2 regions of the Microbacterium sp. 1S1 genome follow, and region 2 is predicted to be linked to the other one. Evidence: riboswitches for the same ligand, from Rfam matches in the RefSeq annotation. Region 2 holds a riboswitch; the other holds the start of a gene.

Region 1 (10,156 bases), 780 kb from region 2:
CAGGCCGGGCAGATCGAGCGGCACGCGGTTGCGGCGATTGCGTCGTTCCACGCCGGCGACTGGCCGTTCGATCGGGAGTGGATCGACTGGCGACCCGATCCGTCGTGGACGATCCCGGTGTTGGACGGCCTCGACGAGATCGTGGTCCCCTGACCGCTTCGGGGCCTTCCGCGACGGCGCCGAGGCTGTGCGGCGACAGGCGTTCGCGCGCCAGCAGGCGACAGCGGCGCCGACTGCCTGTCGTCGCGTGGTGGCCTGTCGTCGCGTGGTGGCCTGTGCTCGCATGGGGGCCTGTGCTCGCGTGGTGGCCTGTACTCGCGTGATGGCCGGTCGTGCCGCTCCGCTCTGAGCGGAGGCCCTTCCCCCGCGTCGTCGATCCTGATGACATGGGCACATGACGGATGTGCTGATCCTCGGGGGAACCGGGTGGCTGTCGGGGCGTATCGCCGCGCACGCACTGGGAGCGGGGGCGTCGGTGACCTGCCTGGCCCGCGGCGGTCGGCCGGCACCGCCGGGAGCGACCCTCGTGCTGGCGGACCGCGACGCGGAGGCCGCCTACGACGTCGTCTCGCGCACCGACTGGGACCACGTCGTCGACGTCTCCTCCCGCGTCGATCACGTCGCCGCAGCCGTCCGCGCACTCGCCGACCACGCCGCCCGGTGGACGTACATCTCATCGATGTCGGTGTACCGCGACGACGAGACGGTCGGGACCGACGAGTCGGCCCCGCGGCACCCGGCGGCGCAGCCGGGCGAGGAGGACGACTACGCGCGGCAGAAGGTCGCGGCGGAGGATGCCGTGCAGGAGGGCATCGGCGACCGCGCACTCATCGTCCGTCCCGGCCTCATCGTCGGCGACGGCGACCCGAGCGATCGCTTCGGCTACTGGGCGGCGGCGTTTCTCCGGGCCCTGGACGAGCCGGTGCTGCTCCCGCCGCTCGAGGGGCGCGCGGCACAGGTCATCGATGTCGAGGACGTCGCCGCCTTCGTCCTGTCCGCCACCGTCACCGGTGCCGTGAACGCGATCGGAGACGTGCGCGACCTGGAGGACGTGCTGCGGACCGTGCGCGCGGCCGCGGGGCACACCGGGCCGGTCGTCGTCGCCTCAGAGGAGTTCCTCGTCACGGAAAGCGTCGCGTACTGGGCCGGGCCTCGCTCGCTGCCGCTGTGGCTGCCGTCCGAGATGAGCGGATTCATGACCCGCTCGAACGCGCGGTACCGGCGCAGCGGAGGCAGGCTGCGGCCCCTCGACGAGACGGCGGAACGCGTCGTGGCGGACGAGCGCGAACGGGGTGCGGACCGGGAGCGCCGCGCTGGACTCACGCGGACGGAGGAGCGGGCGCTGCTCGATGCCCTCGCTCGCTAGACTGCGAGGCAGTGACACGGGGTGCCGCATCCGCGGCTGAGATCACACCCGTCGAACCTGATCTAGTTCGTACTAGCGAAGGGATGTCGCAATGAGCGATCCTGTGCGTCCGGAATCCGTCTTCGACCTCGCCGCCACGGCGGGAAGGCTCCGGGAGGAGGTCCGAGCTGCGCCGCCGTTGACGCACTGCATCACGAACGCCGTCGTGACGGGGTTCACCGCCAACGTGCTCCTCGCGCTCGGGGCAGCGCCGGCCATGGTCGACATCGTCGGCGAGGCCGAGCCGTTCGCCGGTGCCGCCTCGGGGCTCCTCGTCAATCTCGGGACGCCGACCCCGGAGCAACGCGAGGCCAGCCGGGAGGCGGTGGCCGGAGCGCTTGCCGGCGGCACGCCCTGGGTGCTCGATCCCGTCGCGATCGGCACCCTCCCGGTGCGGACGGCGCTCGCGCATGAGCTGGCCGCGCAGCGTCCCACCGCCATCCGCGGCAACGCGTCCGAGATCCTCGCGCTGGCGGGACACAGCAGTGGCGGCCGCGGCGTCGACGCGACGGACGACACCGAGGCGGCCGCTGCGGCCGCCCGCGAGCTCGCGGACAGACACGGTTCCGTGGTTGCCGTCTCCGGCCCGGTCGACCTCCTCACGGACGGGGAGAGGGTGATCCGCATCGCCAACGGGCACGAGCTGCTCACGCGGGTGACCGGCGGCGGCTGCGCGTTGGGGGCCGTGATGGCGGCGTTCCTCGGAGCGGCTTCCGGCACCGAGACGGACGCGTTGACCGCGGTGGCCGCGGCGACGCTCGTCTACACGGTGGCGGCCGAGCGGGCGGCGGAGAGCTCCCGCGGACCGGGAAGCTTCGCCGTCGGACTGCTCGACGCCCTGTCCGCTGTGAGCCCGGCGGATCTGCGCGCCCGCGCTCGCGTCGAGGAGGAGACGCGATGATCGCCGACCTGTCCCTCTCCCTCGTCACCGATCGGTCGCTGTGCGGCGCACGCGGAGTGGTCGAGACCGTCCGGGAGGCCGTCGCGGGTGGCGTCCGCGTCGTGCAGCTGCGCGACAAGGAGGCGACGGACGGGGAGACCGTCGATCAGCTCCTCGCCCTGTCCGAGGTCATCGGCGGGCGCGCGCTGCTCGTGGTGAACGATCGCCTCGATGCGGCCGTCGAGGCTCGTCGCCGCGGCGCCCGGGTGGACGGTGTGCACCTGGGTCAGACGGACGCCTCCGTCCTTCGCGCGCGGGAGCTCCTCGGCGCGGAAGCACTGATCGGGCTGACGGCGAACACCTCCGCCCACCTCGACGCCGTGAACGCGCTGCCACCGGGAACCGTGGACTACCTCGGAGTCGGCGTCATCCGTCCCACGCGCACGAAGCCCGACCACCCGGCCCCGCTCGGCATCGACGGCTTCGCCGCGTTCGCTGCGCGCAGTCCGCTGCCGTGCGTCGCCATCGGCGGGGTGGATCTCGACGACACGGCGGCGCTGCGCGAGGCCGGCGCGGCCGGGATCGCGGTGGTCTCGGCGCTCTGTGCGGCGGACGACCCTCGGGCCGCAGCCGCCGCCTTCCGTCGGCAGTGGCTCGGGCGCGCGGTGCCGCACGTGCTCAGCATCGCCGGCAGCGATCCGTCCGGCGGTGCCGGCATCCAGGCCGACCTCAAGGCGATCGCCGCGAACGGCGGCTACGGCATGGCGGCTCTCACGGCGCTGACCGCCCAGAACACGCAGGGCGTCCGCGACGTGCACGTACCTCCGGCCCGGTTCCTGCGAGCGCAGCTCGACGCCGTCGCCGACGACATCCGTATCGACGCCGTGAAGATCGGCATGCTCGCGGACGTCGAGGTGATCCGGACGGTCGCGGCGTGGCTGACGGCGGCGCAGCCTCCGATCGTCGTGCTGGATCCCGTGATGATCGCGACCTCGGGCGACCGGTTGCTCCATCCGGAGGCGGAGCGGGAGCTGCGGGGTCTGCTGTCCCTGGCGACCGTGGTCACCCCGAACCTCGCCGAGCTCGCGGTCCTCGTCGGCCGCGAGGTGGCGGACTGGGCGGACGCGCTCGCCGCCGCGCACGAGCTGTCGGCGGACACGGGGACCGCGGTGCTCGTGAAGGGCGGTCACCTGCCGGGGGATGAGGCTCCCGACGCCCTGATCGACACGGCAGCCGGTACGCACGCGGAGTTCCCCGGGGCGCGCATCCGGACCGAGCACACGCACGGGACCGGCTGCTCGCTGTCCGCGGCTCTCGCCACCAGGCTGGCCACGGGCGACGACCCCACCACCGCGGTCCGCGCCGCGCGCGCGTGGCTGCGGGAGTCGCTGCGTGCAGCGGACGACCTGGCGGTCGGTCAGGGTCATGGCCCGATTCATCACTTCGCGGGGCTCTGGGTTCGCGGGGGCGTCGAGACCCGCCCGACGGCGGAGGAGGTGGCCGCGGCGTGGTGGGACGAGACCGCCGCGATCCGCTCCGACATCGATGCGCTGCCTTTCATCCGCGGCCTGGCCGAGGGGACGCTCGACCGTGACGCCTTCCTCTTCTACCTCGCACAGGACGCGCTGTACCTCCGCGAGTACGCCCGGGTGCTCGCGGAGGCGTCACGTCTCGCCCCCACTCCGGCGGAGCAGGCCTTCTGGGCGGATGCCGCCCACGGCGCGATCCGCGGAGAACTGGAGTTGCACGCGTCGTGGCTGACGGCGGAGACCGGGCTGAGCGACGCCACCTTCGCCGCCGAGCCCGCCCCGGCCACGGTCGCCTACCTCGACCATCTGCGAGCCGTCGCGTTCGGCGGCGACTATGCCGCGCTGATCGCGGCCGTGCTGCCGTGCTTCTGGCTCTACACCGACCTGGGGGAGCGGCTCCACGCGGGGGCGTTCGGCGCGGCGCCCCGCGACCCCCGGCACCCCTACGCGTCGTGGCTGGCGACCTACGCGGATCCCGGCTTCGCGGATGCCACCCGGCGCGCCGTCGCGTACGTCACCGACGCGGCCGCGAGGGCCGACGGCGCCGGCCGGGAACGGATGCGGCGAGCCTTCCTCACCTCGAGCGCGCACGAACACGCCTTCTTCGCCGCGCCGTCTGCCCGCGCCGACGTATGACGGGGCGGATTTGCGGTGCCGAACGCGCTCGCGCTATCGTCGCCGCATGCCTTCGGTCGCCACCGCTCCTTCGACGCTCGTCCCGAGCGTCATCGCCGTGCGCCGACGTCGCGGCCGCCGATCCTAGGCGACCCCGCCCTTCTGCCTGCGTCCGCGCGGCGGTCGAGTGCTGGTGTCGCCGCCTCCGGCCCCGCCCCCGGTCCCGAGATCGTCGAGGACCCGACCGTTAAGGTAGAAGCATGACGTATTCCGTCGCCGTCTCCGGCGCCTCCGGCTACGCAGGCGGCGAGATCCTGCGCCTCCTGGCCGATCACCCCGACGTCGAGATCCGCACCGTCACGGCGCACTCGAACGCCGGACAGCCCCTGGTCGCCCACCAGCCGCACCTCCGCTCCCTCGCCCACCTCACGCTGCAGGACACCACGCCGGAGATCCTCGCGGGACACGACATCGTGTTCCTCGCTCTTCCGCACGGCCAGTCCGGGCAGTACACGGACGCCCTCGGCGACACTCCGCTCGTGATCGACGCCGGCGCCGACCACCGGCTCACGTCGTCAGCGGAATGGGACACGTTCTACGGCGGATCGTTCCACGAACCGTGGACCTACGGCGTGCCCGAACTCCTCGTCGGCGGTGCCAAGCAGCGTGAGGCGCTCCGCGGCGCGACCCGGATCGCCGCGCCCGGGTGCAACGCCTCCACCGTGAGCCTGAGCCTGGCGCCCGGCGTCGCGGCCGGTGTCATCGATCCGAGCGACATCGTCTCGGTGCTGGCCGTGGGCCCGTCCGGGGCTGGTAAGAGCCTGAAGACGAACCTCCTGGCCTCCGAGATCCTCGGCTCCGCGAACCCGTACGCGGTCGGGGGCACCCACCGGCACATCCCCGAGATCCGCCAGGCCCTGGCCGCAGCGCTTTCGACGGGATCAGGGACCCCGGACATCCGGATCTCCTTCACGCCGGTCCTCGTTCCGATGTCGCGCGGCATCCTCGCCACCTCCACGGCGCCGATCGCGGACGGTGTGAGCGACGCCGAGATCCGCCAGGCATGGGAGAGCGCCTACGGCGACGAGACCTTCGTCCAGCTGCTCCCCGAGGGAAGCTTCCCCCGCACCGCCGACGTGCTCGGGGCGAACACGGCCCTCATCGGTCTCGCGATCGATCGCGCGGCGAACCGGGTGACCGTGGTCACGGCCGTCGACAACCTCGCCAAGGGCACCGCCGGAGCTGCCGTCCAGTCCATGAACATCGCGCTGGGGCTTCCGGAGTCCCGCGCCCTCTCAGTGAACGGAGTCGCCCCGTGAGCGTCACCGCCCCCGCAGGATTCGAGGCGGCCGGAGTCGCCGCCGGACTCAAGTCCACCGGCAAGCCCGATGTCGCCGTCGTGGTGAACCGCGGTCCCCGCAAGGTCGGCGCTGCCGTCTTCACGAGCAACCGTGCCAAGGCCAACCCCATCATCTGGTCCCAGCAGGCCGTGGCCGACCGGGTGGTCGAGGCCGTCGTCCTCAACTCCGGCGGCGCGAACTGCTTCACCGGGAGCTTCGGGTTCCAGACCACGCATCAGACCGCGGAGAGGGCGGCCGAGCTGCTCGACATCAGCGCGGGCGACGTGCTGGTCTGCTCCACCGGGCTCATCGGGACGGGCGACGAGGTCTTCCGCGAGAAGGTCCTCGCCGGCACCACGCAGGCGATCGCCGAGCTCAGCGCCGACGGGGGTGAGAGCGCCGCGCACGCCATCATGACGACCGACACGGTCGCGAAGACGGCGGTCATCGGTCGCGACGGCTGGACGATCGGCGGGATGGCCAAGGGCGCAGGCATGCTCGCGCCCGGGTTGGCGACGATGCTCGTGGTGCTCACCACCGACGCAGTGCTCGAGCCGCTTCAAGCCGACGAGGCCTTGCGCCGGGCGACGGGTCGCACGTTCGATCGCCTCGACTCCGATGGCTGCATGTCCACCAACGACCAGGTCACCCTGCTCGCCAACGGCGCCTGCGAGGTGGCACCCGACCTCGATGACTTCGCCGACGCGCTCACCGCGCTGTGCCAGGAACTCGCGGTCAAGCTGCAGGGCGACGCGGAGGGGGCGAGCCACGACATCACGATCGAGGTGCAGCACGCCGTCTCCGAGCAGGACGCCGTCGAGGTCGGGCGCTCGGTCGCCCGCAACAACCTCTTCAAGGCCGCGATCTTCGGCAACGATCCGAACTGGGGCCGGGTGCTCGCGGCGATCGGAACGACCGCCGCGCAGTTCGACCCCTACGACGTCGACGTGTGGATGAACGGGGTGCGCGTCTGCACCGCCGGCGGCCCGGACCGCCCGCGCGAGGAGGTCGACCTGACGCCGCGTGCCACGCACCTGATGATCGACCTCAAGGTCGGGGAGGCGACCGCCACGGTCCTGACGAACGACCTCACCCACGACTACGTGCACGAGAACAGCGCCTACGCCTCATGACCGACATCCAGGACACGACACCGGACATCGCGGCGCAGAAGGCGACGACGCTCATCGAGTCGCTGCCGTGGCTCAAGAAGTTCCGCGACCAGATCGTCGTCGTGAAGTACGGCGGCAACGCCATGGTGTCCGACGAGCTGCAGGAGGCCTTCGCCCAGGACATCGCGTACCTCCGGTACGTCGGCGTGCAGCCGGTCGTCGTGCACGGGGGCGGACCGCAGATCTCCGACATGCTGCAGCGGCTCGAGATCCCCAGCGAGTTCAAGGGCGGGTACCGCGTCACCAACACCGAGGCCATCGGCGTCGTGCGGATGGTGCTGACCGGCCAGGTGAACCCGCAGCTCGTGTCGAAGATCAACTCGCACGGCCCCATCGCCACCGGCCTGAGCGGGGAGGACGCCGGCCTCTTCGGCGGACGCCGTCGCGGCGTCGTGATCGACGGGGAAGAGGTGGACCTCGGCCGCGTGGGCGACGTGGTCCAGGTGGACCCGACGCCGGTGCTCGACCACCTCGCCGCCGGCCGGATCCCCGTCGTCTCGAGCATCGCGCCCGACCTGGACCACCCCGGTCAGTCGCTCAACGTCAACGCCGACGCCGCCGCGGCCGCCCTGGCCGTGGCCCTGGGTGCCCGCAAGCTGGTCATCCTCACCGACGTCCCCGGTCTCTACGCCGACTGGCCCAACCGGGACTCGCTCGTCTCGCACCTCACCTCCGGCGCGCTCATCGAGATGATGCCGCGTCTGGAGTCGGGGATGATCCCGAAGATGCGTGCGTGCCTCGACGCGGTCGAGGGTGGCGTCGACGCGGCCGCGATCATCGACGGACGGGTGCCCCACTCGGTGCTCGTCGAACTGTTCACCAGCAAGGGAATCGGGACCGAAGTGGTCCGGGGAGAGAAAGGGGCGACGGCATGACCGTCTGGCAGGACGACGCGGCACGTGATCTCGTGCTCAACGCGGGGGAGCGCCTCGCGCTGCTGACCCGCGGTGAGGGCTCGTACCTGTGGGACGCCGATGACCGACGCTACCTCGACTTCCTCGCCGGCATCGCGGTGACCTCGCTCGGGCACGCGCATCCGGTGTTCGTCGATGCGGTGTCGCGCCAGGCCGCCACCCTCGCGCACGTCTCCAACTACTTCGCGACCCCGCCGCAGCTCGCGCTCGCCGCACGCCTCAAGCGCCTCGCCGGAGCGGGGCTCGACGGTCGCGTCTTCTTCTCGAACTCGGGCGCCGAGGCCAACGAGGCCGCGTTCAAGCTCGCCCGGCTGCACGGCGGTGCGGACCGCCCCCGCATCCTCGCCCTGGAGAACGGCTTCCACGGCCGGACGATGGGCTCGCTCGCCCTCACGGCCAAGGAGTCGATGCGCGCGCCGTTCGCTCCGATGCCCGGAGGGGTGGAGCACCTCCCGGCGACGGTCGAGGCGCTGGAAGCCGCGCTGGACGACCGTGTCGCCGCCGTCATCGTGGAGCCCATCCAGGGTGAGGCCGGTGTCGTCGAGCTCCCCGAGGGCTACCTCGCCGCGGCGCGCTCGCTGACCCTCGCACACGGGGCCCTGCTCATCGTCGACGAAATCCAGACCGGAGCCGGCCGCACGGGCGCCTGGTTCGGGTTCAGCCACGAGGGCATCACCCCAGACGCGATCACGCTCGCGAAGGGCATCGGCGGAGGATTCCCGATCGGCGCCCTCGTCACCTACGGTGCCGCGAGCGAGCTGTTCACCCCGGGGTCGCACGGCTCGACCTTCGGTGGAAATCCGCTCGCGACGGCGGTGGCGGATGCGGTGCTGGCAGAGATCGAGCGCGCCGACCTCGTGGACAACGCGGCTCGCCGCGGCGCGGAACTGCGGGAGATCATCCTGGGCATCGACTCTCCGCTCGTCGCGGGCGTGCGCGGGCGCGGACTCCTCGTCGGCGTCGCGCTCACGCAGCCCGTGGCCGGCGCGGTGGTCGCGGCCGCCCAGGACCGCGGGCTCATCGTGAACGCCGCCAATCCGGAGACCGTGCGCGTCGCGCCGGCCCTCACCATCGGAGACGCAGAGCTCGCGGAGTTCCGCGAGCTGTTCACCGCCGCTCTCTCCGACGTCCACGCCTCCGCCACCGGAAAGGTCCCCGCATGACCCGCCACCTGCTGCGCGACGACGATCTGACGCCCGCCGAGCAGGCGGAGATCCTCGATCTCGCCCTCGCGCTCAAGAAGGACCGCTGGGCCGACAAGAGCCTCGCCGGCCCGCAGACCGTCGCCGTGATCTTCGACAAGTCGTCCACCCGCACGCGCGTGTCGTTCGCGGTGGGCATCGCGGATCTCGGCGGCTCCCCGCTCATCATCTCCACCGCGAGCAGCCAGCTCGGCGGGAAGGAGACGCCGTCCGACACGGCCCGGGTCCTCGAGCGGCAGGTCGCGGCGATCGTCTGGCGCACGTACGCGCAGTCGGGGCTGGAGGAGATGGCCGCCGGCACGCGGGTCCCCGTGATCAACGCGCTGTCTGACGACTTCCACCCCTGCCAGCTCCTGGCCGACCTGCTCACGATCCGCGAGCACAAGGGCGAGCTGAAGGGTCTCACGCTGACGTTCTTCGGCGACGGCCAGAGCAACATGGCCCACTCCTACGCACTCGCGGGCGTGACGGCGGGGATGCACGTGCGCATCGCCTCGCCCGAGGCCTACGCGCCGCGGGCCGACGTCATCGAGGCGGCGGACCGCCGCGCCGGTGAGACCGGGGGCTCGATCACCCTCTTCACCGACCCGGTCGCGGCGGCCGCGGGTGCCGACGTCGTCGTCACCGACACGTGGGTGTCGATGGGCAAGGAGGAGGAGAAGCTCGCGCGGATCCGCGATCTCGGCGGTTACAAGGTCACCCCCGAGACCATGGAGCTCGCGCAGGACGACGCGATCTTCATCCACTGCCTCCCCGCCGACCGTGGCTACGAGGTGGACTCCGCCGTCATCGACGGTCCGCAGAGCGTCGTCTGGGACGAGGCGGAGAACCGTCTGCACGCGCAGAAGGCACTGCTGGTATGGCTGCTCGGGAAGAAGGACGCGTGATGGCCGGTTCCGCCCACGAGGGCACCAACGAAGGCGCGCTGTGGGGCGCGCGGTTCGCCACCGGTCCGTCGCCCGAGCTCGTCGAGCTGAGCCGATCGACGCACTTCGACTGGATCCTGGCGCCGTACGACATCGCGGGTTCCCACGCGCACGCCACCGCCCTGGCCGCCGCGGGGTACCTCGAGCCGGATGAGGCCGCCCGCATGCACGAG
Region 2 (10,156 bases):
GGTCTCGCCGTTGAGGTAGCCGTTCTCGACGATCTGCTGCACGAGGGCGGCGTACTCGTCGGGGCGTCCGAGGCGGGCGGGGAACGGGACCTGCTGGCCGAGCGAATCCTGCGCCTCCTGCGGCAACCCCATGAGCATAGGCGTCTCCATGATCCCGGGGGCGACCGTGCACACGCGGATGGCATGACGGGCGAGCTCCCGGGCGATCGGCAGGGTCATGGCGTGCACGCCGCCCTTGGACGCCGAGTACGCCGGCTGGCCGATCTGCCCGTCGAAGGCCGCGACGCTCGCGGTGTTGACGATGACGCCGCGCTCCTCGTCATGCAGCTCGTTCGCGGCGATGACGGCGGCTGCCTGGGAGATGACGTTGAAGGTGCCGACGAGGTTGATGCGCACGATGCGCTCGAAATCGGCGAGAACGGCCGGATTCCCCTCCCGGTCGAGCACCTTTGCCGGCGGGGCGATGCCGGCGCAGTTGACGACCACCCGCAGCGACGCGGCGGCCTGTGCTGCGGTGACGGCGGCCTTGACCTCGTCGACACTCGTCACGTCCGCGGGGACGAAGAGGCCGCCCAGCTCCGTGGCGACAGCCTCCCCCTGGGACGAGGCGAGGTCGATGATCGTGACGTGGGCCCCTGCTGCCGTGAGCCGACGAGCCGTGGCGAGCCCGAGACCGGAGGCCCCGCCGGTGACGAGCGCACCCTGTCCACTGATCTGCATCTGAGGTTCTCCTTCGAACGTCGTCGTGCGACTTGCATGGAACGCAGTCCCAGCCTATGCGGTTCTTGGTGTCACCGCAGGCGCACCGCGTCGACCCGAGCCTACGACACCGACGTCCCGGCATGATGGACACGTGAGCATCCCCGCAGCGTCCATCGAGGTGCCGGCGCGCGTGCGCGAACTCGCCGCCGGCGCCGCTCTGACACCCATCTGGCGCAACGGGATCGGCGGGCTGACGTTCCGCACCGACGATGGCAGGTACATCAAGTGGGGCCCGCACGATGCGGAGGCGAACATGCGCGACGAGGCCGAGCGGATGCGCTGGGCCCGCGCCTGGATCACCGTGCCGGACGTGCTTTCCCAGGGCCAGGACGAGTCGCACGAGTGGCTCGTGACGGCGGCCCTCCCTGGTCGCAGTGCCGTGGACCCGCGATGGGCCTCTTCTCCGGAGTCCGCCGTGCGCGCGGTCGGGAGGGGTCTGCGCCTCCTGCACGACGCCCTCCCCGTTGCGGAGTGCCCCTGGACCTGGAGTCCCGAGGAGCGCATCGCGAACGCCGCTGCACGCGGGACGGCGGTACCGGCGGATCTGCACGAGCCGCCCGCGATCGACCGGCTCGTGGTGTGCCACGGCGACGCCTGCCTCCCGAACACGCTGCTCGACGATGAGGGCCGCCCCGTCGCCCACGTCGACCTCGCCGCGCTCGGGGTCGCCGACCGCTGGGCCGACATCGCCGTCGCCGCCATGAGCACGCTGTGGAACTTCGGTCCCGGCTGGGAAGGCACCCTCATCGCGGCCTACGGGCTCGAACCCGACCGCACGCGGCTGGAGTACTACCGACGGCTCTGGAACGAGTCCTGAGCCGTCACCGCACTCACGCCTCCGGGTGCGCGTCGCTGAGGAGACTCCCGTTTGCCGGTCGCCGATCCCACGACGGCTTGCGCAGCGCGTAGAACAGCAGCGGCGGGGCGCCGAGCACGACGATCACCAGCCCGACGATCCACGGGTATGCGGCGGCCGGGAAGGCGGTGAACCCCTCAGGTGGGATGAACGCGAGCACGAACGCGGCGAGGCAGGCGACGAAACCGACCCCGGCGACGAACGGCAGGGCCTTCACGCGGTAGGCCCGATGAACGTCCGGGGCTTTTCGCCGCAGCACCATCGCCGAGGCGAACATGAGCATGTACATGATGAGGTACAACGCGGCGGCCATGTCGATGAGGGCGACGAAGGCGGCGCTGACGTTCGGCACGATGATGAAGATCGCCGCGAGGATCGTGACGATGGTGCCCTGGAGCATCAGGATGCCCGACTGGACCCCAGCCCTGTTTCGCCTCTGAAGCAGCGGCGGGAGGAGCCCGGTCTCCGCCGCCGCCAGCACGCCCTTCGACGGGCCGGCCACCCAGGTGACGACCGAGGCGAGGGCACCGGCGGCGATGAGCGCCGAGACGACGGCGGTCGCCCACCCCATGTCCCAGCGGCCGAAGTACTCCCCGAATGCGAGCATGATGCCGTTCGTCAGGCCGAGCTCCTTCTTCGGCACAGCGACGGCGATCGCGATGGTGGGCAGGATGAAGACGAGCAGGATGAGCCCGGCGGCGAGGAACACGGAGCGCGGGTAGCCCGTGCCGGGATCCTTCATCTGGTTGACGTGGACGGCGTTCACCTCCATACCGGCGTACGCGAGCACGTTCGACACGATCAGCACGATGGAGGCCAGGCCCGTGAACGGCGGGATCATCGCCGAGGCCTCCAGGGGCACCTGACTCTTCTCCCCGCTGAACACCCACACGGCGCCGAACACGATGAGCAGCACCGCCGGGAACAGCGTGCCGAGGATGCCGCCCCACGAGCCGAGCTTCGCGAAGAGGTCGCCGCCGCGGAGGGTGACGAGGGTGGACCCCCAGTAGAAGACGATGATGACGACCGCGGTGAAGAAGCCGGAACTGGACAGCGCGGGGTCGAGGAAGACGAAGGCCAGGGCACCGGCCACGAACGCGAGCTGCGTGGGAAACCAGACCACGTTCTGGATCCACTGCAGCCACACCGCGGTGAACCCCCAGCGGTTGCCGAGAGCCTCGCGCACCCAGACGTACACGCCGCCCTTCCACCCCGTTGCCAGTTCGGCCGCGACGAGAGCCGTGGGAATGAGGAAGACGATCGCCGGGATGATGTACAGCGTGACACTGCCGAGACCGTAGATCGCCATCGCGGGCAGCGAGCGCAGGCTCGCCACCACCACCAGCGTGAGGAGAGCGAGCTGCCCGACGCCCAGGACGGCGACGGCGGGACGGGAGACACGCGGCGTGGGGGTGGCGCCCGTGGCACCAGGCTGCGAGACGGACACGTCGACCCCTAGTGGTGGAACGCCGAGTCGGGGTGATCGGAAGGCATGGGAGCCGTGAGCGCGTCGAGGTGGGCCACCTCGGCGGTGATGGCGTCGAGCAGCTCGGCGGCCAGATCCATGCTCAGCCCGTTGCGGACGACGATGCGCTGCACCGTGAGGTCTTCGAGATCCGCCGGCATCGGATAGGCGGGCACGAGCCAGCCGCGCATCCGGAGGCGGTCCTGCAGGTGGTAGAGCGTCCACTTGTCAGTATGGCCGTCCTTCAAACGCCACGCGAAGACCGGGATGTCGCTGCCGTCGTTCCACAGCTCGAACGCGTCGAGCTTGGCGATGCCCGCGGACAGGAACTTCGCCACATCCTGTGACGCCTGCTGCACGGCCCGGTAGCCCTCGAAACCGAGGCGGAGGAAGAGGTAGTACTGCAGCAGCACCTGCGCTCCCGGTCGGGAGAAGTTCAGGGCGAAGGTCGGCATCTCCCCGCCGAGGTAGCTCACCTTGAACACGAGGTCCTCGGGGAGCCACTGCGCGTCGCGCCAGACCACCCACCCGAGGCCCGGGTAGACGAGACCGTACTTGTGCCCAGAGGTGCTGATCGAGTGCACTCGCTCCAGCCGGAAGTCCCACACGAGGTCGGGCTGGAGAAAGGGGGCGATCATGGCCCCCGAGGCCCCGTCCACGTGGATCGGGACATCGAGGCCGGTCTTCTCCTGGATCGCATCGAGCGCCGCGGCGATCTCGGCCACCGGTTCGTACATGCCGGTGTAGGTGACGCCCATGATGGCGACGACCCCGATCGTGTTCTCGTCGACGTACTTCTCCAGATCGTGGCCGTCGAGCGTCTTGTGCTGCGCACTGATGGGCACGAAGCGCGGTTCCACGTCGAAGTAGTTGCAGAACTTCTCCCAGCACACCTGCACCGCGCTCGACATCACCAGGTTCGGCGCGGAGGCGTCCTTGCCGGCGGCACGCCGCGCCTGCTGCCAGCGACGCTTGAACGCGAGACCGCCGAGCATGCACGCCTCGGAGGAGCCGATCGTCGAGGTGCCGATGCTGCGGGAGGCATCCGGGGCCCTCCACAGATTCGCGAGCATGTGCCAGCAGTTGTCCTCGATGGCGGCGGTCTGCGGATACTCGTCCTTATCGATCATGTTCTTGTCGAACGACGCCACGTAGACCTGCTTCGCCTCGTCGTCCATCCAGGTGCTGACGAAGGTGGCGAGGTTGAGACGCGCGTTGCCGTCGAGGATGGTCTCGTCCTCGACGATCTGCTTCGCCGTTGCGGGAAGTGACTCCGAGTCCGGGATGACGTGTCGCGGCGCGACGGTGGCTTCGCCCGGCCGCGTGAAGAGCGGCTGCTCGTCGGAGGAGGAGATGCTCATGGGACGTCCCTTTCGGTGGGGTCGATTGGCACTGTCTCCCGCGCACGCTAGAGCCGTCGTCGGCGCACCGGGAGGGCCCCTCATCCCAAGAGGGTGAGTGATCAGGACGGGCCGAGGATGAAGTTCCAGGCCCCGGTGGCGACCGCGGCGGCGATCGCGATCCCGGAGATCGCGGCACCGACGGCGAGGAGGATCCACTCCGGTGCGCCGAAGCGCGACTCCCGGGCCCACGTCCGGCGCCCCGGGGCCCCGAAGCCCCGGGCCTCCATCGCGGTCGCGAGCTTGGCGCCGCGGCGGATCGACAGCACGAGGAGGGCGAAGGCCATGCCGAGGAAGCGCCGGATTCGGCCCCGGTCGGCGACGCCTCTGGCCCGACGCGCGAGTTCCAGGGCACGCCAGTCGTCGAGGAACAGCCCCACCATGCGCAGTCCGGCGAGTGCGCCGAGCACGAACCGGGCCGGAAGCCGCAGGATCTGCCCGAGACCGTCGGCGAGATCGGTCGGATCGACCGTGATGAACAGCACCACTGACGGCAGGGCTATCGCGAGCACCCGGAGCATCGTGGCGACGGCGAGCGCGAGCGACCCCTCGCTGATGCGCACGACGAACCAGTCGACGTAGACCGTGCCACTCGTCTCGCCGTAGAGGGCGATGGTGAGGCCCGTCAGCGGCGCCGCGAGCCAGACCGGCCACGTGCGCAGCCAGAACTCCCGCCAGCCGATGCCGGCGAACAGGAACAGCACCGCTTCGAGCACCAGCGCGACCGACGCCGACACCGGGTCGAGCGTGAGGATCAACGGCACGGCGATGAGCGCGCTCACACCGAGCTTCGCGACCGGATTGACCCGGGCGATGACGCCAGCGCGAGCGGGGGTGGTGGCGAGATCCGTCATGCGGGCGCCCCCACCGCGAACCTCGTGGCACGCAGGGCGCGCGCCACGTCGAGGTCATGCGTGATGGTGACGACGGCAGACCCCTCGTCCCGCAGCGCGGCGAGCATCGCGACCAGTTCCGCCCAGGTACGAGCGTCCTGACCGAACGTCGGCTCGTCGAGGACGAGCACTCTCGGCCGCGTCGCGACGGCGGCGGCGACTGTCAGACGACGCTTCTCCCCTCCGGAGAGCGTGTACGGATTCGCGGCAGCCAGATGGGCCAGCCGCAGGCGCGCGAGCAGGTCGTCGACACGCGCCGCGACCTCGTCTTCCGGGACGCCCAGCGCCCGTGGCCCGACCGCGAGCTCGTCCCGCACGGTCTTCGCGAGGAGCTGGTGCTCCGGCTCCTGGAACACCATGCCGATCCGCGTGAGCAGTTCGCGGGAGGCCCACCGGATCGGGAATGGATCGGCCCCCTGTGCGAGCGCGGGCGCGGCGGTCACGGCCCCGTCCGCGGGAGGGAGGAGGCCGGCGAGCGTCAGGCCCAACGTGGACTTGCCCGCGCCGTTGGGACCGGTGATCGCGACGGCCTCGCCCGCACGCACGTCCAGGTCGACACCGTGCGCCACCGGGCGAGCCTTCACTCGCGCGACGGCGAGTTCGCGCGCCGACAGCAGCACGTCTCCGGACGCGATGCCCGGCGCCGGTGGCTCCGCGGGAGGACGGCCGGGGACCCAGACGCCATCCGCCGCCAGGCGCTCCCCCTGGGCACCGAGCACGTCGGCGGGAGGGCCGTCCGCGATCACCCCTCCGGCGCCGAGCACGATGACCCGGGTGAGCAGCGGCAGCCACACCTCGAGCCGGTGCTCCACGACCACGAGGGTCGCCGGGTGCGCGGTGAGCATCCGCTCGACCGCGTCCCTGACCTCGCGCACGCCCTCGGGATCGAGGTTCGCCGTCGGCTCGTCCAGCAGCACGAGGCCGGGTCGCATCGCGAGCATGCCGGCCAGAGCGAGGCGCTGCTTCTGCCCGCCGGACAGCGCCTTCGTGGGGTGACCGAGCGCAAGTTCGAGCCCCACGGCCGCCAGGGACTCCTCCACGCGCGGCCAGATCTCCGCGCGCGGCACCCCGAGGTTCTCGCAGCCGAATGCGACGTCGTCGCCCGCGCGGGCGAGGATCACCTGGGAGTCGGGATCCTGCAGGACGAGCCCCGCTCGCCCGCGCGTCGCCACCGCGGGCTCGCCGTCGACGAGCAACTCGCCCGCGCTCTCACCCTCGTCTTCGCCACCGAGCACGCCGGCGAGCCCGTGCAGCAGAGTGGATTTCCCCGCTCCGGACGCCCCGAGCACGAGCACGCGCTCTCCGGGTTCGATGCGGAATGAGACGTCGCGCAGCGCCCAGGCCAGGCGGCTCGCGTGCCGCCACCCCCAGCCTCTGGCCTCGACGGCGGCAGGCGCGACCTGCTCCGTCGCCATCAGACGCGGACGCGTGCCTCGCGCCCGGAACCGAAGCGGTCGAGGGCGCCCGTCGCCGCGATGCCCCTGGCGAGCACCCAGGAGAGCGCGCCGGCGATGACGGCTCCCGAGATCACGGTGCTCGCGAGGTAGATCGCGGTGAAGGCGGGACCGGAGCCGGCGTACCAGAGGACGAGGTTGTTGATGCCGCCCGCGAGCGCCGCGCCGGCGCCGGCGAGGATCGCGACGGGCAACGACCAGCGGCGGTAGAAGAACAGCAGGAAGATCAGCTCGGCGCCGAGGCCCTGCACGAGTCCCGCCTCGAGCGTGAGGAACCCGCCCCACTGATTGCCGATGAGTGCCGACACGACGGCCGCCAGCAGCTCGACGTAGATCGCGGCGCCCGCCTTGCGGATGATGAGTCCGCCGAGCACTCCGGCGAACAGCCAGGGGCCGTCGAGGAGCCCCTGGAGGCCGGGGAGCAGCGGCTCGAGCAGGGCCTTCGGGCCGAGGTATCCGACGTTCCATGCCAGGAAGATCAGGCCGGCGGCGACGCCGAGCACGCTGGCGACGACGATGTCGACGACGCGCCAGCGCAGATAGCTGCGCGTCGGTGCGGCCGTGGTCTTCGCCGACGGGGATGCGGACGTGGACGTACTCATGTGAACTCCTCCCTGCGCTGGCATGACCCAGATCAGGTTCGACGGTCGAAGCGCGATTCGCTCCCTCTCAGCCCGGCTCGCCGGACTCCCGTGGTTGTGCTGTCGATCCTACCGCCATCCGACCGCGCGTCCCGAGCCGTGCACGGCGCATTCCGGGCCGGATTCGGTACCGTAAGCGAGTGACCGCTTCCGATCCCCCTGAAGAGGCGTCCGGCGGCATCGACGTCGACGCGCGGCCAGAGGACTCCGCTCCGGGTTCTTCGGTGTCCGCCGGCGATGTGCCGGAGAGGCATGCCGCCGTGGCCGACGGTTCCTCTGCGGCCGAACCCTCCCCCACGGGGCCGGTCACCTGGGCCGATGCTTCAGCGCCAGCGACTGCGCTGACATGGGTCGATCCGGCGAGCGTCGCCGCGGGGTCATCGGTTCCCGCTTTCGACGCCTCACCCGAGCGTGAGCAGGCGACCGGGCTGCTGCAAGACGCCACGCTGCGTCCCGCCATCGCCGGCCCTGGGCTGCTCGTCCCCCTCGGGGTGCTGGTCGGACTCGTCGCCTCCTACGCGGGCACCACGCTGCTCTGGCCCCTGCACGAGGTCGCGCCGACTGTGCAGGCGGTCGAGTTCACTCCCGTCGCCGCGCCCACCGCGGCCCTCGCCTGGCCCGCGGTCGGTGACGGTGCCGTGGGGATCGCCGGCATGACCACCGCCGCGTCCACCACGGCGCCGGTGAGCATCGCGAGCATCACGAAGGTCGTCAGCAGCCTCATGGTTCTGGACCGGCTGCCACTCGCCCCGGGCGAGCAGGGCCCGGAGTTCTCCTTCACGTACGCCGACAGCGTCCGCTACTGGGACTATCGGATCGCCAATCAGTCCGCGCTCGATGTGCCCGTGGGCGGCGTGCTGACGGAGTATCAGCTCCTCCAGGGCACGCTGCTCGGGTCGGCAAACAACTACATCGATCGACTGGCGTCGGAGATCTGGGGCTCGAACCGGGAGTTCGCCGACGCCGCGAAGGTCTGGCTCGGCGAGCGAGGGCTCTCCGGGATCACCGTGGTCACGCCGTCCGGGTTCGACGAGCGCAACGTCGCCACGCCGGAGGCGCTGATCGCACTGGGCGACCTGGCGATGCGCAACCCGGTGTTCGCGGAGATCGTGGGCACCCCGTCTGTCGAGCTGCCCGGAGCCGGCGTCGTCGAGAACACGAACGGGATGCTCGCCGACCCCGGTGTCGTAGGCATCAAGACGGGCACTCTCGTCGGATGGAACCTGCTGACCGCGAAAGACGTCACCATCGGCGACTCGACGGTTCGCCTCTACGCCGCCGCACTGAACCAGGAGGACGACGAGGCGCGTCTCGCCCTCACCCGCGCCCTGTTCGCGCAGACCGAGGCAGCCCTGCAGGCTCAGGGCCCGGCCGTCCCTGCGGGCACGGTCGTCGGGAGCGTCGACACCCTGTGGGGTGAGAGCGTCGACGTCGTCGCGGGCGAGGACGCGGATGTCGTCCTATGGAACGGCGCGAGCGCGACCGCGACCGCGACGTTCGATCTCGGCGAGGAGCGCGAAGCGAAGGCGACTGTCGGTACGCTCACCACGGCCGGCCCTGTCGACACCACGGAGACCGCGCTCGTTCTCGAAGAGGACCTCGACGGCCCGAGTCCTTGGTGGCGGTTGACCCATCCACTCGAGCTTCTCGGCATTGCCGACGACGACTGAGCCCTGACGCACGACGCCCCGCTCCGGATCCGGAGCGGGGCGTCGTCGATGACGTGGTCAGGCGCGGGACGTGGAGCCGTCCGCACCGTCGTCGAGGAGCGCCTTGGCGGCTGCTGTCTCCGCCGCCGGGACCTGCGCTCCGACGGCGGCTCCGGCGACCGCATCGGCCGCCTGCTGCTGGGCGCTGGCCTCCCCGTCCGCGTCGCCGGTCACGACCACCGGCGACGATCCGGTCAGAGCGGCTTCCGCGTCGAGGTCGGTCGCCGCCTGCTCGAACTGCGACTGGTACAGCCGCCAGTACGCGCCCTGGGCCGCGATGAGCTCGTCGTGCGTGCCCTTCTCGACGATGTCGCCGTGCTCCATCACGAGGATGAGGTCGGCGTCGCGGATGGTCGACAACCGGTGTGCGATGACGAACGAGGTCCGCCCTTGCCGCAGGGCGGCCATCGCGTGTTGCAGGAGCAGCTCGGTGCGGGTGTCGACCGCCGACGTCGCCTCGTCCAGGATGAGGATCGACGGCTGCGCGACGAAGGCCCGCGCGATGGTGATGAGCTGGCGCTCGCCGGCCGACACGTTCGAGGCGTCCTCGTCGAGCACGGTGTCGTACCCCTCGGGAAGCGCGTGCACGAAGCGGTCGACGTAGGTCGCCTTCGCCGCGGCCAACACCTCCTCGTCCGTCGCGGTCGAGCGGCCGTAGCGGATGTTCTCGCGGATGCTCCCCGCGAACAGCCAGGGGTCCTGCAGCACCATGCCGGTCCGGGACCGCAGCTCGTCCCGCGTGATGGTCGAGATGTCCTGACCGTCGAGCGTGATCCGTCCGCCGCTGAGCTCGTAGAACCGCATGATGAGGTTGACGAGCGTCGTCTTGCCGGCGCCCGTGGGGCCGACGATCGCCACCGTCTGCCCCGGCTCCACCCGGAACGACAGATCCGTGATGAGCGGACGCTCCGGCGAGTACGAGAAGGAGACGTTCTCGAACTCGATCACACCCTCTCCCTCGCGGAGCGCGGGGGCA

What was found. A riboswitch is a leader RNA that binds a small molecule or an ion and turns the genes downstream of it on or off. The one in region 2 is predicted to bind thiamine pyrophosphate.
Region 1: linked by a shared signal. The riboswitch ahead of thiM (hydroxyethylthiazole kinase) and the one ahead of FY549_RS02875 (ECF transporter S component) in region 2 are both predicted to bind thiamine pyrophosphate.

The regions. Positions count from the first base shown of each region.
Region 1 covers NZ_CP043430.1:3,172,155-3,182,310, reverse strand. The annotation lists gene FY549_RS15360 (DUF402 domain-containing protein) at 1-153, shown strand, start outside; gene FY549_RS15355 (NAD-dependent epimerase/dehydratase family protein) at 395-1,366, shown strand; TPP riboswitch at 1,374-1,467, shown strand; gene thiM (hydroxyethylthiazole kinase) at 1,458-2,306, shown strand; gene FY549_RS15345 (bifunctional hydroxymethylpyrimidine kinase/phosphomethylpyrimidine kinase) at 2,303-4,450, shown strand; gene argC (N-acetyl-gamma-glutamyl-phosphate reductase) at 4,690-5,748, shown strand; gene argJ (bifunctional glutamate N-acetyltransferase/amino-acid acetyltransferase ArgJ) at 5,745-6,902, shown strand; gene argB (acetylglutamate kinase) at 6,899-7,816, shown strand; gene FY549_RS15325 (acetylornithine transaminase) at 7,813-9,018, shown strand; gene argF (ornithine carbamoyltransferase) at 9,015-9,944, shown strand; gene argH (argininosuccinate lyase) at 9,944-10,156, shown strand, end outside.
Region 2 covers NZ_CP043430.1:548,192-558,347, forward strand. The annotation lists gene FY549_RS02845 (SDR family NAD(P)-dependent oxidoreductase) at 1-720, opposite strand, end outside; gene FY549_RS02850 (aminoglycoside 3'-phosphotransferase) at 854-1,579, shown strand; gene FY549_RS02855 (amino acid permease) at 1,593-3,065, opposite strand; gene FY549_RS02860 (glutamate decarboxylase) at 3,074-4,444, opposite strand; gene FY549_RS02865 (energy-coupling factor transporter transmembrane component T family protein) at 4,546-5,337, opposite strand; gene FY549_RS02870 (ABC transporter ATP-binding protein) at 5,334-6,791, opposite strand; gene FY549_RS02875 (ECF transporter S component) at 6,791-7,432, opposite strand; TPP riboswitch at 7,425-7,534, opposite strand; gene FY549_RS02880 (D-alanyl-D-alanine carboxypeptidase family protein) at 7,612-9,141, shown strand; gene FY549_RS02885 (ABC transporter ATP-binding protein) at 9,199-10,156, opposite strand, start outside.